Regions from separate parts of the Ectothiorhodospira sp. 9100 genome, predicted to be linked through region 1. Evidence: predicted binding sites of a transcription regulator. Region 1 holds the regulator's gene; each other region holds the start of a gene.
What was found. The regulator sigma-54, encoded in region 1, starts transcription at its own class of promoters, with help from an activator protein. The targets are predictions, from matches to a motif close to TGGCANGNTNCNTGCTT.
Positions count from the first base shown of each region.

Region 2: a site for sigma-54 is predicted at 3,788-3,804, ahead of cowN (N(2)-fixation sustaining protein CowN). Genes of this name have one in related genera too.
Region 3: a site for sigma-54 is predicted at 3,260-3,276, ahead of rsxA (electron transport complex subunit RsxA). Genes of this name have one in related genera too.

Region 1 is NZ_JAJNAN010000005.1:72,735-78,264, forward strand. Features, by position in the region: gene lptC (LPS export ABC transporter periplasmic protein LptC) at 1-451, shown strand, start outside; gene lptA (lipopolysaccharide transport periplasmic protein LptA) at 438-950, shown strand; gene lptB (LPS export ABC transporter ATP-binding protein) at 947-1,672, shown strand; gene LPW29_RS03135 (RNA polymerase factor sigma-54) at 1,839-3,338, shown strand; gene hpf (ribosome hibernation-promoting factor, HPF/YfiA family) at 3,390-3,713, shown strand; gene LPW29_RS03145 (PTS sugar transporter subunit IIA) at 3,721-4,188, shown strand; gene hprK (HPr(Ser) kinase/phosphatase) at 4,193-5,140, shown strand; gene rapZ (RNase adapter RapZ) at 5,137-5,530, shown strand, end outside.
Region 2 is NZ_JAJNAN010000015.1:5,706-11,235, reverse strand. Features, by position in the region: gene LPW29_RS06600 (leucyl aminopeptidase) at 1-166, shown strand, start outside; gene LPW29_RS06595 (DNA polymerase III subunit chi) at 326-745, shown strand; gene LPW29_RS06590 (valine--tRNA ligase) at 809-3,571, shown strand; gene cowN (N(2)-fixation sustaining protein CowN) at 3,841-4,143, shown strand; gene LPW29_RS06580 (EAL and HDOD domain-containing protein) at 4,263-5,507, shown strand.
Region 3 is NZ_JAJNAN010000004.1:107,688-113,217, forward strand. Features, by position in the region: gene nifA (nif-specific transcriptional activator NifA) at 1-1,341, opposite strand, end outside; gene nifL (nitrogen fixation negative regulator NifL) at 1,361-2,929, opposite strand; gene rsxA (electron transport complex subunit RsxA) at 3,308-3,889, shown strand; gene LPW29_RS02700 (RnfABCDGE type electron transport complex subunit B) at 3,915-4,442, shown strand; gene rsxC (electron transport complex subunit RsxC) at 4,453-5,530, shown strand, end outside.

The DNA.
Region 1 (5,530 bases):
TGAAGCCAATCAGTTCTTTGCCGAGGATTTCGTGGTCTGGAGCATGGATGCCTCCGGCCAGCTCAAATACCGACTCTCCGGCACCCGCCTGGAACAACGCCAGGGAGATCAATCCAGCCACGTGGAATCCCCGGTACTGATCATGGAACATCCCCCCGCTCCCGACTGGACCCTGCGTTCCGAACGTGGCTGGGTCTCATCCGGCGGCGATGAAGTGCAACTGCTGGGTCACGTGCAACTGGACCGCCCGGGGGCACCGGACCACCCTCCCATGACCATCACCAGCCGGGATGTGACCGTATGGACCCTGCCCCGCCAGGCGCACACCAATGCCCGGGCCCGCATGATGACCACCCACCGCGAGGCAGAGGGCGTGGGCATGACTTTGGACCTGACCCGGGATACCCTGGAACTTGAGAGCCAGGTGAGAGGCACCTATGTTCCGCACTGACATCTCCAAGAGGCTGCTGCTGACCCTCTTGCTGGCCTGGATGCCCGCCGCACACGGACAGCACAACCCTGACCTGCCCATCCGCATCGAGGCGGATCGCGCCAACCTGGATGACCAACGGGGGGTGAGCGTATACCAGGGCAACGTCACCATCACCCAGGGCGACACCGTCATTACGGGTGACGAAGTGACCGTGCATGCCCCTGATCGACAACTGGAGCGCATGGTCTCCGAGGGACGCCTGGCCACCCTGACCACGCGGGACGAGTCGAACCGGGAGGTTCGCGCCGAGGCACGACGCATGGAATTCTTCCCGGATGGGCCGCGTGTGGCACTCACCGGCGAGGCCCGGGTATGGCAGGGGGATGACGAATTCCGCGGCAGCCGTATCGTCTACAACCTGGAAGCCGCCACGCTGGAGGCCAGCACCGGTGACACGGGCCGCGTGGAGGCCATCTTCGCGCCCCGCGACCGCTCGGAGGACGGCGACACCCCATGAGCCGGCTGGAGACCGACAAACTGGTCAAGCGTTACCGGGCAATCAAGCCCGTGGACGGTGCCTCCATCGAGATCAACAGCGGTGAGGTGGTGGGCCTGCTGGGCCCCAATGGGGCCGGCAAGACCACCTGCTTCTACATGATCGTGGGCCTGGTGCCCTGCGACGAAGGGCAGATCCGCCTGGATGGCCGGGACATCACCCAGTTACCCATGCACGCTCGGGCCCGCATGGGCGTGGGCTATCTGCCCCAGGAACCTTCGGTGTTCCGCAAGCTTTCCGTGGCCGACAACATCATGGCCGTACTGGAGGTGCGCCGCGACCTCGACAAGGTCCAGCGCCAGGAAAAAATGGAATCCCTGCTTGAGGAGTTTCAGATCCAGCACATCCGTGACAATGCCGGCGTCAGTCTCTCCGGCGGTGAGCGGCGGCGCGTGGAGATCGCCCGGGCCCTGGCCACTGAACCGGCCTTCATCCTCCTGGACGAGCCTTTCGCTGGCGTCGACCCCATCTCCGTGATCGAGATCCAGCGGATCATCACCCATCTCACGTCACGGAACATCGGCGTGCTGATCACCGACCATAACGTGCGCGAGACCCTGGGCATCTGCAACCGGGCCTATATTCTCAGCGGCGGGCATATCATCAGCCAGGGTGCGCCGGAGGATGTATTGGCCGACCCGCAGGTGCGCCGCGTTTACCTGGGGGAGAACTTCCGCCTGTGAAACCCCATGCACTCACCGCAGGCAGGGTTTTCCGGGCACGGGTCCAATTTTTGCCGGCACACCGTATAATCTCCCGTGACAGCAATATTAACGTCGGGGGCCTGCCCCCGCCTCCATCATCAGGCATCACAGACTCGGGCTCCGGCCCGATGGCGCGCATCGTGCTATGTTGAAACCTTCCGTCCAGCTCCGGCTGGGTCAAAACCTGACCATGACCCCCCAGTTGCAGCAGGCCATCCGCCTGCTGCAACTGTCGACCCTGGAGTTGCAGGCACAGATCCAGGAAACCCTGGAAACCAACCCCATGCTCGAGGCCATGGAAGGTACGGAGGCGGATCAGGACACCGCCTCCGAGGAAACGCGCGAGCAGGACCCGGCCGACACCCGCGAGACTTCAGAGGCGGCCGAGGCCGCCGCCGAGACAGAAGGCAACGCCGAAGGCAGTCAGGAGCAGATCCCCGATGAACTGCCGGTGGACAGCAACTGGGACGACATCTACGATGTGCCCCCTTCAAGCGCCGGGCAGTCGGATCACGACGGGCGCGACGTGTTCGAAAACCAGACCGGGCCCTCGGAAAGCCTGCATGAACATCTCATGTGGCAGGTGCATCTGTCGTCCATGAGTGAGCGTGACCGGGCCATCGCCTTGACCATCATTGACTCCATCAACGAAGACGGCTACCTGGCCGAACCCATCGAGCAGATCCATGCCACCCTGGCCGAAGACCGGGAAATGGATCTGGAACTGGATGAGGTGGAGGCCGTACTGAACATGGTTCAGCACCTGGACCCGGTGGGCGTGGGCGCGCGGGATCTGGCCGAGTGCCTGAGCCTGCAACTGGCACAGTTTCCGGATGAGACGCCCTGGCTGGCCCAGGCCCGAATCCTGGCCCGTGAACACCTGGATGCCCTGGGTGCCCGCGATTATAAGGGCGTGCAGCGGCGCCTGGGGCTGGATGATGGCGAACTGCAGCAAGTGATCGCCCTGATTCAGACACTGAACCCGCGCCCGGGCGGGCTCATCAGCAGCAGTTCGCCCGAATACATCATCCCCGATGTCTTCGTACGCAAGCGAGAGGGCCGCTGGCAGGTGGAGCTCAACCCGGAAATTGCGCCGCGGTTGCGGGTGAACCCCCTCTATGCCAGCTTTGTGCGCCGCGCCGATTCCAGTCAGGACAACACCTACATGCGCAACAGCCTCCAGGAGGCCCGCTGGTTCATCAAGAGCCTGCAAAGCCGCAACGAGACCCTGCTGCGGGTGGGCACCGCCATCGTCGAGCACCAGCGCGCCTTTCTGGAATATGGCGACGAGGCCATGAAACCCCTGGTGCTACGCGATATCGCCGAACAACTGGAGATGCATGAGTCCACCATCTCCCGGGTGACCACCCAGAAATTCATGCATACCCCCCGGGGCATCTACGAATTCAAGTATTTCTTTTCCAGCCATGTGGGCACGGCAGACGGCGGCGAGTGTTCAGCCACCGCGATCCGCGCCATGATCCGCAAGCTGGTTGCCGAAGAGCCTCAGGGCAAGCCCATGAGTGACAGCAAGATTGCCCAGGTCCTGGTGGATCGTGGCATTCATGTGGCACGACGCACCGTGGCCAAGTACCGTGAGGCCATGGCCATTCCGCCATCCAACGAACGCAAGCGGCTCGTCTGACATCAACCGCGAAGCCGTCTTGATCATCACCCATCCCTAAGGAGTCATCTTATGCAGATCAACCTCACCGGTCATCACGTCGACCTGACCGACGCCCTGCGCAACTACGTTAACGAGAAGTTCGAGCGCCTGGAGCGGCATTTTGACAACGTCATCGACGTGCACGTCATCCTGACCGTGGAGAAGCTGCAGCAAAAGGCCGAAGCCAACCTGTTGCTCAGCGGTAACAGCATCCATGCCGAGGCCACCCACACGGACATGTACGCCGCCATTGACGCCCTGGTGGACAAACTGGATCGCCAGGTGGTGAAGCATAAGGAAAAGCTCAAGGACCACCACCGGGCGGAAGGCTCCCACCGCAACCATATCGAGTGAATGATTCATGAACATCGGTGATCTTCTCGCCCCCGAGCGGGTGCACTGCCAGACGGACGTGAGCAGTAAGAAACGTGCGCTGGAGATGCTGGGCGAGATGCTCTCCAATCATCTGCCCAAACTCACCCAGGGCGAAATCTTTGACAGCCTGCTGGCACGGGAGCGCCTGGGCAGCACAGGATTGGGGCATGGCGTGGCCATCCCCCATGGTCGTCTGGCCGGCGCCAGCGAGGCCTGTGCCGCCCTGCTCAAGCTGGAGAAGGGCGTGGACTACGACGCCCCCGACAGCGAACCGGTGGACATCCTCTTCGCGCTGGTGGTGCCGGCGGACTGTACCGACGAGCACCTGCAGATCCTCGCGCTGCTGGCGCGGATGTTCTCCGACCCGGAGACCCTGGCCCGGTTGCGCAGCGCCTCCGGCACAGCGGATCTGCTGACCCTGGTGCGTGACTGGGACACCGAAGACACCGGATGAGCCCATGACTGACTCGCTCACCGTCAGCAACATCATGGAAGTCATGGAGGAGCGCCTGGGCCTCACCTGGGTTGCCGGCACCCTGGGGAGCGAACGGAGCATTTCGCACCGATCCACGCCCCAGGGCAGCCCGTCGCTGGTGGGTCACCTGAACATCATCCATCCCAACCAGATCCAGGTTCTGGGAAATGATGAGATGCGTTACCTGTGGTCGCTGCGCAAAAACTCCCAGCGGGACATCCTGGAGCAATTGTGCAGCGGCGCATCCTCCATGCTGATCGTGACCGACAGCCTGGAACCCCTCCCCGAGTTACGCACCCTGTCGGAGCGTCAGTCAGTACCCCTGCTGCGCACCGCCCTGCCCAGCCATGAATTGATCAACATCCTGCGTTACTTTTTCAGCAACAAGCTGGCGGAGACCACCACCCTGCACGGGGTGTTCATGGAGGTGCTGGGGATCGGGGTGCTGCTCACCGGGGAAAGTGCCGTGGGCAAGAGCGAACTGGCCCTGGAGCTCATCAGCCGGGGCCACCGCCTGGTAGCGGACGATGCGCCCGAATTCGCTCGCATCGCCCCGGACATTCTGCGTGGCACCTGCCCGCCGGTGCTGGAAAACTTTCTGGAGGTAAGGGGGCTGGGGGTACTCAACGTACGCGCCATGTATGGCGACAGCGCCATCAAGAACAGCAAGTACCTGCGCCTGATCATCGATCTCAAGGACCAGACCAAGGTGCAGGCAGGTGACATCGACCGCCTGCATGGCGTGCGTTACACCCGGGTGGTGCTGGGGCTGGAGATTCCGGTGATCACCCTGCCCGTGGCGCCGGGGCGCAACCTGGCCGTCATGGTAGAAGCCGCCATTCGCAATCACCTGCTGCGTCTGCGCGGCTATTATGCCGGCGACGACCTGGCCACCCGACAACGCAAGCAGATGCAGATCGAAAAACCATGAAGCTGATCATCGTCAGCGGCCTGTCCGGTTCCGGCAAGACCGTGGCTCTGCATGCCCTGGAGGATGCGGGCTATTACTGCATCGATAACCTGCACCTGGGCCTGCTCACGGCAGTGGTCGCGCAACTCCGGAGCCCGCGCCTCACCCTCTACGACGAAGCCGCCGTGGGCATTGATGCCCGCAGTGGCATCGAAGAACTGGATCGCTTCGACAGCATCGTGGATGAAATCCGCGCCATGGGCGTGGATCTACAGGTCATCTTTCTCCAGGCGGAGGAAGAAACCCTGCTGCGGCGCTTCAGCGAGACCCGCCGGCGTCATCCGCTGACCCGCGATGGCGTGCCCCTGTGGGAGGCGATCCGCCTGGAACGCAAACTGCTCTCCAATATCG
Region 2 (5,530 bases), on a different contig from region 1:
AGGCACCATCACCGCCGCCTGCTTCCTGTCTCGGTTCACCAAGAAATACAAGTGGGCCCACCTGGATATCGCCGGAGTGGCCTGGAAGAGCGGCAAGGAGAAGGGGGCGACGGGCCGACCCGTGCCTCTGGTGATGCAGTTCCTGTTCAACCGGGTGAAGGAATGAATACGGCCCTCACCCCAACCCCTCTCCCGCAAGCGGGAGAGGGGCTAAAGCCTCCTTTCCCTCACCAAAGAGAAGCTTGAAGACCCCTTCTCCCCTGAGGGGAGAAGGGCTGGGGATGAGGGGAGCGGCGGGCACCCAATCCAAAAAACTCACCACACCATGACAAGAGTCGACTTCTACCTCCTCAAAGGCACCCACGCCCAGCAGCGCCTCACCACCGTCTGCCGCCTGGTGCACAAGGCCTTCGGCCTTGGGCATCGGGTGCATATCCATACCTGCTCGCAACACGAGGCCCGGGCGCTGGACGACCTGCTGTGGACCTTCAAGGACGATGCCTTCATCCCCCACGGCATCAACCCTGACGATGCGCGAGTGCCCGTGAGCATCGGCCCCAATGCCCCGGAGGCTGCCCAGGTGCTGGTAAACCTGGCGCCCGAGGTGCCCGGGCAGTTCGAGCGCTTCGAGCGCGTGGCCGAGGTGGTCAATGAAGACCCCGCCATCCGCGACAGCGGTCGGGCACGGTTCCGCCACTACCGGGAGCAGGGTTGCGACCTGCATCACCACCCCTTGGGCAGGTGACCGACACCCCCAAAAAAGATTAATATAATCCGTCACTTTCGCCCCGCATCCGATACAGGCCCCATGGAAAAGACCTACGACCCCCGCGCCATCGAACAAACCGTCTACCAGGAATGGGAAACCCATGGCTGGTTCGCCGCCAGTGGCGAGGGGGACCCGTACTGCATCATGCTGCCGCCCCCCAACGTGACCGGCACCCTGCACATGGGGCATGCCTTCCAGGACACCCTGATGGACACCCTCATCCGCTATCACCGGATGTGCGGCGACAACACCCTGTGGCAAGGGGGCACCGACCACGCCGGCATCGCCACCCAGATGGTGGTGGAACGCCAACTGGCCCGGGAGGGGCAGTCCCGTCACGACCTGGGCCGCGACGCCTTTCTGGACAAGGTGTGGCAATGGCGTGAGCACTCCGGACATCAAATCCAGCAGCAGATGCGCCGCCTGGGCACCTCCATCGACTGGAGCCGGGAACGCTTCACCATGGACGATGGCCTGTCCGAGGCCGTGGCCGAGGTCTTCGTGCAACTGTTCGATGAGGGCCTCATCTACCGGGGCAAGCGCCTGGTGAACTGGGACCCGGTGCTGCACACCGCCGTGTCCGACCTGGAAGTGCTCTCCGAGGAAGAACAGGGCAAGCTCTGGCACATGCGCTACCCCCTGGCCGACGGCTCCGGCCATCTGGTGGTGGCCACCACCCGACCCGAGACCATGCTGGGCGACACCGCCGTGGCGGTGAACCCGGAGGACGAGCGCTACCGGCACCTGATCGGCAAGGAAGTGGAACTGCCGCTCACCGGCCGGCGCATCCCGGTGATCGCCGATGACTACGTGGACCCGGAATTCGGCTCCGGCTGCGTGAAGATCACCCCCGCCCACGACTTCAATGACTACGCCGTGGGCACCCGGCACGACCTGCCCATGATCAACATCTTCACCATCGATGCCAAGATCAACGACGGGGCCCCCGAGGCCTACCGGGGACTGGACCGCTTCGAGGCCCGCGAGCGGGTGATTCAGGACCTGGAAGCCCAGGGCCTGATGGAGCGCATCGACGATCACAAGCTCATGGTGCCCCGGGGCGATCGCAGCGGCGCCGTCATCGAACCCTTCCTCACCGACCAGTGGTACGTGAAGGCGGGCCCGCTGGCCGAGCCGGCCATCCGGGCGGTGGAAGAGGGCCGCATCCGGTTCGTGCCGGAGAACTGGAACAAGACCTACTTCGAGTGGATGCGCAACATCGAGGACTGGTGCATCTCCCGGCAGATCTGGTGGGGCCATCGCATCCCCGCCTGGTACGACGACGCCGGCAACATCTACGTGGCCCGCAGCGAGGAAGAGGCCCGCGGCAAGTACAGCCTGGGCTCGGACGTGAACCTCACCCGCGATCCCGACGTGCTGGACACCTGGTTCAGCTCCGCCCTGTGGCCCTTCTCCACCCTGGGCTGGCCCGAAAAGACCCCGGAGCTCAAGACCTTCTACCCCACCTCGGTGCTGGTGACCGGTTTTGACATCATCTTCTTCTGGGTGGCCCGCATGATCATGATGGGCCTCAAGTTCATGGACGATGTCCCCTTCAAGGAGGTGTATGTCACCGGCCTGATCCGGGATGCCGAAGGCCAGAAAATGTCCAAGTCCAAGGGCAATGTGCTCGACCCCATCGACCTCATCGACGGCATCACCCTGGATGACCTGCTGGCCAAGCGCACCCAGGGTCTGATGCAGCCGCAGATGGAAAAGCGCATCGCCAAGGCCACAAAGAAGCAATTCCCCGATGGCATCCCCGCCTTTGGCACCGATGCCCTGCGCTTCACCCTGGCGGCCCTGGCCTCCAGCGGCCGTGACATCAAGTTCGACCTGGGCCGCATCGAGGGCTACCGCAACTTCTGCAACAAGCTGTGGAACGCGGCCCGCTACGTGCTCATGAACACCGAGGGGCAGGACACCGGCGTGAACGGCGGTGAGGTGGAACTCTCCCTGGCCGACCGCTGGATCACCTCCCGACTCCAGGTCACCATTACCGAGGTCCACCGCCACCTGGCGGAATACCGTTTCGACCTGGCCGCCCGCGCCCTGTACGAATTCACCTGGCATGACTACTGCGACTGGTATCTGGAGCTGTGCAAGCCGGTACTCACCGGCGAGGACAGCAGCGAGGCCGCCCGCCGCGGCACCCGCCAGACCCTGGTGCGGGTGCTGGAGACCCTGCTGCGACTGATGCACCCCATCATGCCCTTCATCACCGAGGCCATCTGGCGCCAGGTGGCCCCGCTGGCCGGTCGCGAGGGTGCCACCATCATGCACCAGCCCTATCCCCAGGTGGACGAGGCCGCCCGGGACGCCCAGGCGGACAAGGAAATCGAGTGGGTGAAGAACTTCATCCTGGGCATGCGCCGCATCCGCGCCGAGATGGACATCAGCCCCGGCAAGCCCCTGCCCGTGCTGCTGCACAACTGGCAACCGGAGGATCAAACCCGCTTCCAGTCCAGCCGCGCCTTCATCGAATTCCTGGGCAAGCCCGAGTCCGTGCAATGGCTGCACGGCGAGGAGCCCCCGGAGTCCGCCATGGCCCTGGTGGGCGAGATGCACCTGCTCATCCCCCTGGCCGGCCTGATCGACAAGGAGGCGGAGATCGCCCGGCTGGAAAAGGAAGTGGCCAAGGTGCAGAAGAACCTCACCCAATGCCGGGGCCGACTGGAAAACCCAAGCTTCGTGGACCGCGCCCCCGCCGATGTGGTGGAGAAGGAACGCACCCGGGTGGCCGAGATGGGCGCCAGCCTGCGGGAACTGGAAGGGCAGCTGGAGAAGATCCGGCGGTTGTGAGGCTTGTCGGAGGCATCGTGCCCACCGCTTCCCCCTCATCCCCAACCCTTCTCCCCTGAGGGGAGAAGGGAGTTTTGACTCCTCCCTCTGGCGGGAGAGGGGTTGGGGTGAGGGCCCGAGCACCCCTCTTGTCACTTTCCCTACAATGCCGAGTCTCGCCCTCCACCGCATCGCCTGATTTTACAAAAAAACAAGCACTTGAAAACCAAACCCTCCTGGCCCGCTCCTTGCTAGACATTCAGCACAACACCCAATCAAGGAGCCCCTTCGTGACCCACCCCAACCTTCACCCCGACGCCGCCAACGCCCGCTACATCAGCTTCAAGGACCTGGACTGCGACGGCAACGCCCGCCTGGTCATGAGCCTGATCGAGGAGTTCACTGCCGACCCCGAACAAAAGTCCCCCTTCTGGGACTACTTCCTGGGCAAGCGCAATCCCAAATCGGGCCCCAAGCCCGACGACCTGTTCCTGATCCACGCCAACATCAACCAGATCCGCGAACTCTTCGAGGAGTGTGGCGACGACGACGCCCAGGCCCTACTCACCTGGGTGGAGGAAGCCTGCTGCTGAAACCGACTTTTCAGCAAAACTCAGGCCCGCACAACAGATACTAACGCTACCGTTTCGGTGCTAGACTGACTGGTCTCCTTCCCCGCCCACGCCTTCAAGGACCTGGTTCTCAGGAAGCGATGTCACCCCTCAGCACCCATGAAAAGGCCCGTACCATCCAGGTGGGGCGTCAGGCCATATTCGATCGCGATCTCAACGTGTTCGCTTACGAACTCCTCTACAGGGATGCTCAGGGGGACTGTCGCATCACTGACGTGGATCACGCCTCATCCATGACGCTGCTGAATGCCTTCATGGAGATGGGCCTGGATCGCGTGGCAGGCCCACACAAGGCCTTCATCAACCTCACACGGCATTTTTTCGTGAACATGCCACCGGTCCCCTTCGACCGCGAGCGGGTGGTGCTGGAGATCCTGGAAGATGTGGAGGTGGATGACGCCCTGCTGGCTGGCGTGGCCAACATGCGCGAACAGGGTTTCAAACTGGCGCTGGATGATTACGCCTTCCAGCCGCCGCTCAAACCCCTGCTGTCGAAAGTGCATTACATCAAGGTAGAGATCAATTCCGACACCCTCCCCGTATTGGCCAGGGAATTACCCGGCCTGCGCGCTGGCGGCGCCCGCCTGCTGGCCGAGAAAGTGGAAACCCGGGAGCAGTTCGAACAACTCAAGGAAATGGGCTTCGACTACTTTCAGGGCTACTTTTTCGCCCGACCGGTCATGATTCAGTCCCGCCGAGTGGAGGAAAACGCCTCCATGGTCATGCAACTCATTGCCCGTTTGAATGACCCCAACGTCCCCATCAACGAAGTGGTCAGCCTGGTCTCTCGCGACCCGGCACTCAGCTACAAGGTGCTGCGCTATGTGAACTCCAGCGCCGTCGGGCTGCGCACCCGCGTGCAGTCAATACAACATGCAGTGGTCTTGATGGGCCTGCAACGCATCAGGGCCTGGGCAACCCTGTTCGCGATGTCCGGACTGGATAGCCGCCCCAGCGAAATCATCAACCTGGGCCTGCTTCGCGCCAATCTGTGTGAGCGCCTGTGCCGACTCATCGGTCAGGGGACGCCGGAAACCGCCTATACCGTGGGTTTACTGTCGATCCTGGATGCGATGATTGGTCTACCCTTTCCGGATTTCATGGATGAACTCCCCCTGGCCGACGAGATCAAGAAGGCCATCACCGAACAGAGCGGCCTTTATGGCCAACTCCTGAAGGATGCCGTCGCCCTCGAAAACAACCAATTGCCTCATGCGGTATGCGCAGAGCTTGATCCAAACGACACCGTCGAAGCCTTCGCCGCCAGCTCCGACGCCGCCTTCCAAACCCTGGCACTGATGGACACCTCCCCCAGCCACTCGTGATACCTCACGTTCTGGAGTGGCCC
Region 3 (5,530 bases), on a different contig from region 1:
ATCCAGGTCGATGGTGCCGGTCTCGCTCATGATGGCGGCCCGCTCCAGGCAGTTTTCCAGCTCGCGCACATTACCCGGCCATTCATGCCTCATGAGCGTGCGGATGGCGCTGTCGGTGATATCCAGCGGGCGTCCCTGGGCCTTGGCGAGCTTGTCCACCAGGAATCGGGCCAGATCCGGGATGTCCTCGCTGCGATTGCGCAGGGCGGGCACGAAGATGGGCATGACGTTAAGCCGGTAATACAGGTCTTCCCGGAAATCCCCCCGTTCCACGTCTTCCTCCAGGGGCCGGTTGGTGGCGGCGATCACGCGCACATCCACCTTGAGGGTGCGCGTACCCCCCACCCGCTCGAACTCGCCTTCCTGCAACACCCGCAGCAGCTTGGCCTGAAAGGCCTGGGAGATCTCGCCGATCTCGTCCAGGAAGATGGTGCCCCCATCGGCCTGCTCGAAACGCCCCTTGCGCTGGGACACGGCCCCGGTGAAGGCGCCCCGCTCATGTCCGAACAGCTCGCTCTCCAGCAGGTTGTCTGGCAAGGCCGCGCAGTTGAGCTTGACGAAATGACCATTGGCCCGCGGTGAGTTGTAGTGGATGGCATTGGCGATGAGTTCCTTGCCGGTGCCGGTCTCGCCGCGCACCAGCACAGTGGTGTGCCACTTGGCCACCTGACGCACCTGCTCGAACACCCGGCGCATCTCCTTGGAGTGCCCCACCACATTATCCAGGTGGTAGCCACCCCGCACCTGGCGGCGCAGCCGGTCGCGTTCATCGGTGAGGGCGCGGCGCTCCTGCTCCAGGTCCCAGGCGCGACGCACGGTCTGAGCCAGCAGGTTGGCCACCATCTCCAGGAAGCGGGCGCGCTCCTCCAGCAGGCCGTCGTCCCCACGACTGGGCTGGGCGGCCAGCACGCCAATGGGGTTGTCCTCGCCCACACGAATGGGCACACCCACAAAGGGCAGGTCCGGGGCATACAGCCCCATACGATCCAGAAACCGGGGTTCATCGGCAATGCGATCTACCATGACCGTATCCCCTTCCTTGAGGATGGCCCCCATCAGGCCCTCGCCGGGGCGATAGCGCACCTTTTCCACCTTTTCCCGGGTACCGGTGTGGGCAGCGCCCACCATGAGTTCGCCGCTGCCCGGATCCAGCAGCGAGACCATGCCGCAGCGCATGTCCGAAGATTCATGCAGCACATGGAGCACGCCGGAGAGAATCTCCTGCAATCCGGAGGAACAACTGAGCACCTGACTCACCTGATACAGCGTGTCCAGATGCATTTCGATCACATGGGCGCGCAAGCGCCCCGTCGTACCAACTGCCGAGGGAGAAATCACCATGGGTCTTCCTGAGTCCAATTCAGAGTTTGCGCTGTGAGGCATTGGGGAACTCCAGGCGGATGCGGCAGCCTTGCTGCCAGGAGGGGTCCACTTCCACCAGACCAGCGTGCTGGTTCACCACCTCCTGCACCATGGGCAGGCCCATCCCTGCCCCGCCGCCACTGCGGCCCTTGGTGCTGAAGAAGGGTTCGAACACCCGCAACCGCATGGACTCGGGGATGCCCGGCCCCGAGTCCTGGATGACCACCTGGACCCCATCCTCCAGAGCCCGGGTGGCGATGCGGATCTCACGTTGGCCACTGCCGCTGTCATCCAGGGCATCCAGTGCGTTGTCCACCAGCTGCTTGAACATCCCCCGCAGCCGACCTTCCCGGCCCAGCACATTGGGCAGCACCGGCGCCGGGTCCCAGTCCACCACCACGCCGGAGGTCAGCAGGCGCCGGGTGGACAGGCCAAGGACTTCACGCAGCAGGCCGTTGAGGTTGACCGGGGCGATGGCCTCGTCCCGTTCATCCGGGATGCAGTTCTCCAGGGTCTGCAAGGCCTGGCGACCCGAGGCCAGGGCGTCCTGCAAGACGGTCAGCAGGGGATCGGTCGCGCCCTCCCCCTGGCGACGTTCCAGCAACTGGGTGGCGGCGGCGATCATGTTCACCGGCCCCTGCATCTGGTAGATGGCGCCGGTCAGGGTCTCGCGCATGCTCTCCACCAGCTCGCTCTCGGCGGTCAGGGCCCGCAGGGCGTTCATGCGCATCTCCTCCTGCTGGCGCTTGAGCTCGGTGACCTCCTTGGCCACCAGCATGAGGTATTCCACCTTGCGGGGCTCGAAGAAGGCATCGGCGCTGCTGTCGCGCTCACGGATCCAGGTGCCGGAGCAGGAGAACCAGCGGGGTGCGTGACCCGCGCCCGGATCGAACTGCACCTCGTGATCCACAAAACCCTGGCCGCTGATGCGGGCCTTCTCAAAGTCCTCTCCCATGCTTTCGGAGAGGGCAGAGAGGAAGGCCTCGGCGGGCTCCTGGCCGCGCATGTCCCCCTCCAGCTTCTTGTACTCCTGGTTGTCCAGCACCACCTTGCCCACCTCGTCCAGCAGGGCAATCACCACCGGCTCGGCATCCACCACGGACTCGATCAGGGCCTTTTGATTGCGCACCTGTTCTTCCAGTTGATGCATCTCCGTCACATCCCGGTGCATGCCCAGGTAATGGGTAAGGTGCTCCTGGGCATCCAGGACCGGGGCAATGCTCAGTTCGGCCAGGTAGCGGCTGCCATCCTTGCGGCGATTCACCAGCACCCCGGTCCAGGGCTTGAGTTGGCGCAGGCGTCCCCAGAGGGTCTCGTAGACCAGGCTGGGCGTGCGGCGATCCGAGAGGAGGGATTCGTTCTCGCCCATGACCTCCGATGCCTCGTACCCGGTCACGCGGGTGAAGGCGGGGTTGGCATAGAGGATGTTCGCCTTGGCATCAGTGATGGAGATGGCCATGGAGGATTGTTCCACCGCCTCGAAGAACAGCCGGGCCGGCAACGCGCCCTCGCCGACGCGAATGGTGTGATCGTTGGCCGATTGGAAGGGATGATGGGGTCGGGTCATGACGAGGTCTCTTGGTGATGCCGCGGTTTGCCTATCGTTAATGCAAGAGCCAGGCCACCCACACCGGAGACACCGCGCGGGCCGTTCGCGAACGGCCCCTACCGGCGGGTGGTGGACACCCACCCGACAGGCCACCCACACCGGACGCACCGCGCGGGCCGTTCGCGAACGGCCCCTACGGGCGGGTGATGGAGGGATTGTCGGTTACCTCACATCCCTGCGGACCGGTCGCCCTGGCTGTCGCGATCCTCACAGCCCGAATCGCACCATGTCGGTGCAAACCCACGGCAAATCCCCATGAATGGTGCGTCTAAAGGGTGCATCACCCCTTGGCACGCAAGATGCAGAAACTCCCTCAATCCAAGCGAGGTGAACACCGTGACGGAGTTTCTGTTGCTACTGTTGGGCACAGCCCTGGTGAACAACGTGGTGCTGGTGCAGTTCCTGGGGCTGTGCCCCTTCATGGGGGTGTCCAACAAGCTGGACACGGCCCTGAGCATGGGCCTGGCCACCACCTTCGTACTCACCCTGGCCTCGGTGGCCGGCTGGCTGCTGGAGTACTTCGTGCTCGCACCTCTGGACCTGGGCTTCCTGCGCATCCTCTCCTTCATCCTGGTGATTGCCGCCGTGGTGCAGTTCACGGAGCTGGTCATTCGCAAGACCAGTGCCTCCCTGCACCGGGTGCTGGGGATCTTTCTGCCGCTGATCACCACCAACTGCGCCGTGCTGGGCGTGGCCCTGCTCAACGTCCAGGAAGGTCATGGCTTTCTGCAAAGCGTGACCTTCGGGTTCGGTGCCGCCCTGGGGTTCACTCTGGTGATGGTCATCTTCGCCGGCCTGCGCGAGCGCCTGGCCGTGAACAACGTGCCGGCGGCCTTCGCGGGCGCTCCCATTGCCTTCATCGTGGCCGGACTGTTGTCCCTGGGCTTCATGGGTTTCGCCGGTCTGGACTTCGCCTGACGCGCCCCGAACAGGAGATCAAACCATGTACGCAGCCATCGTTGTCCTGACCGCCATGGGTCTGCTCCTGGGTTATGCCCTGGGTATGGCCGCCAAGTACCTGAAGGTGGAGAAAGACCCCCTGGTGGACGAGATCGAGGCCATGCTGCCGGGCACCAACTGCGGCCAGTGCGGCCTGCCCGGCTGCCCCAGCGCGGCCCAGGCCCTGGCCGCCCATGAGGCCCCCGTGACCCTCTGCCCACCAGGCGGCAAGGCCCTGGCCCAGCAACTGGCGGACAAGCTCTCGGTGAGCGTGGATCTGTCGGGCATGGAGGAGGAGGCGCCGGTCTTTGCCCGGATCAAAGAGGATCAGTGCAACGGCTGCACCCGCTGTTACAAGGTGTGCGCCACCGACGCCATCATGGGCGCCAACCGGCAGATCCACACGGTGTTCACCGAGGCCTGCAACGGCTGTGGCAAGTGCGTGGAGGTGTGCCCCACCAACGGTCTGGTGCTGGTGCCCGACCCCCCCACCCTGCGCACCTGGCGCTGGTCCAAACCCGAAGCCCGCTGAGGTGACCGCCATGCTCTCATTCCTCTTCAAGCGCCGGGCATTCCAGGGTGGCGTGCACCCGGAAGACCGCAAGCAGGCCACCAGTCACCTGCCCATTCAGACCCTGCCCTTGCCCGAGCGCCTGTATGTGCCGGTGCAGCAGCACATCGGGGCCGCCGCCCAGCCCCGGGTGCAGGCGGGCCAAAAGGTGCTCAAGGGTGAGATGATCGCCGCCGGCAGCGGACCTGTTTCGGCGGCGGTGCATGCCCCCACCTCGGGCACGGTGGTGGCCGTGGAGCCGCATCCGGCCCCACACCCCAGCGGTCTGGCGGTGCAGACCATCGTCATCGAAGTCGACGGCGAGGACCGCTGGACAGACGAACCCGAGCCCGAGCACGCCCTCAATCTGGAGCCGGAAGTGATCGCCCAGCGAGTCGCGGAGGCGGGTGTGGTGGGCATGGGTGGTGCCACCTTTCCTGCCGCCATCAAGCTCAACCTGGGCAGTCGCCACACCATCGACACCCTGGTGATCAACGGCTCGGAGTGCGAACCCTACCTCACCTGCGACGACCGCCTGATGCGCGAACGCACCCAGGAAGTCATCGACGGTGTGCGCATCATGCGCCATGCCCTGGGCGCCCGGCACACCCTGATCGTGGTGGAGGACAACAAGCCCGAGGCCCTGGCCGCCCTCCAGGAACACCTCTACGAAATGGATCATCTGGAAGCCATGTCCGTGCCCACCCGCTACCCCATGGGCTCGGAAAAACACATGATCAAGGCGGTGACCGGCCGCGAGATCCCGGCGGGCAAGCTGGGGGCCGACATCGGCGTGATCGTGCACAACGTGGGCACGGCCTACGCGGTGCACCGGGCCGTGCGCATGCGCCGGCCCCTGGTGAGCCGCATCGTCACCGTGGGTGGCGGCGCAGTGCAACGACCCGCAAACCTGCAGGTGCCTCTGGGCACCCGGGTGGAAGAACTGCTGGCCTATTGCGGCGGCACCCGGGAGACGCCAGCGCGGCTGCTCATGGGCGGCCCCATGATGGGCCAGATCATGCCCCACGCCCAGGTGCCGGTGGTGAAGGGCACCAACGGTGTGATCGCCC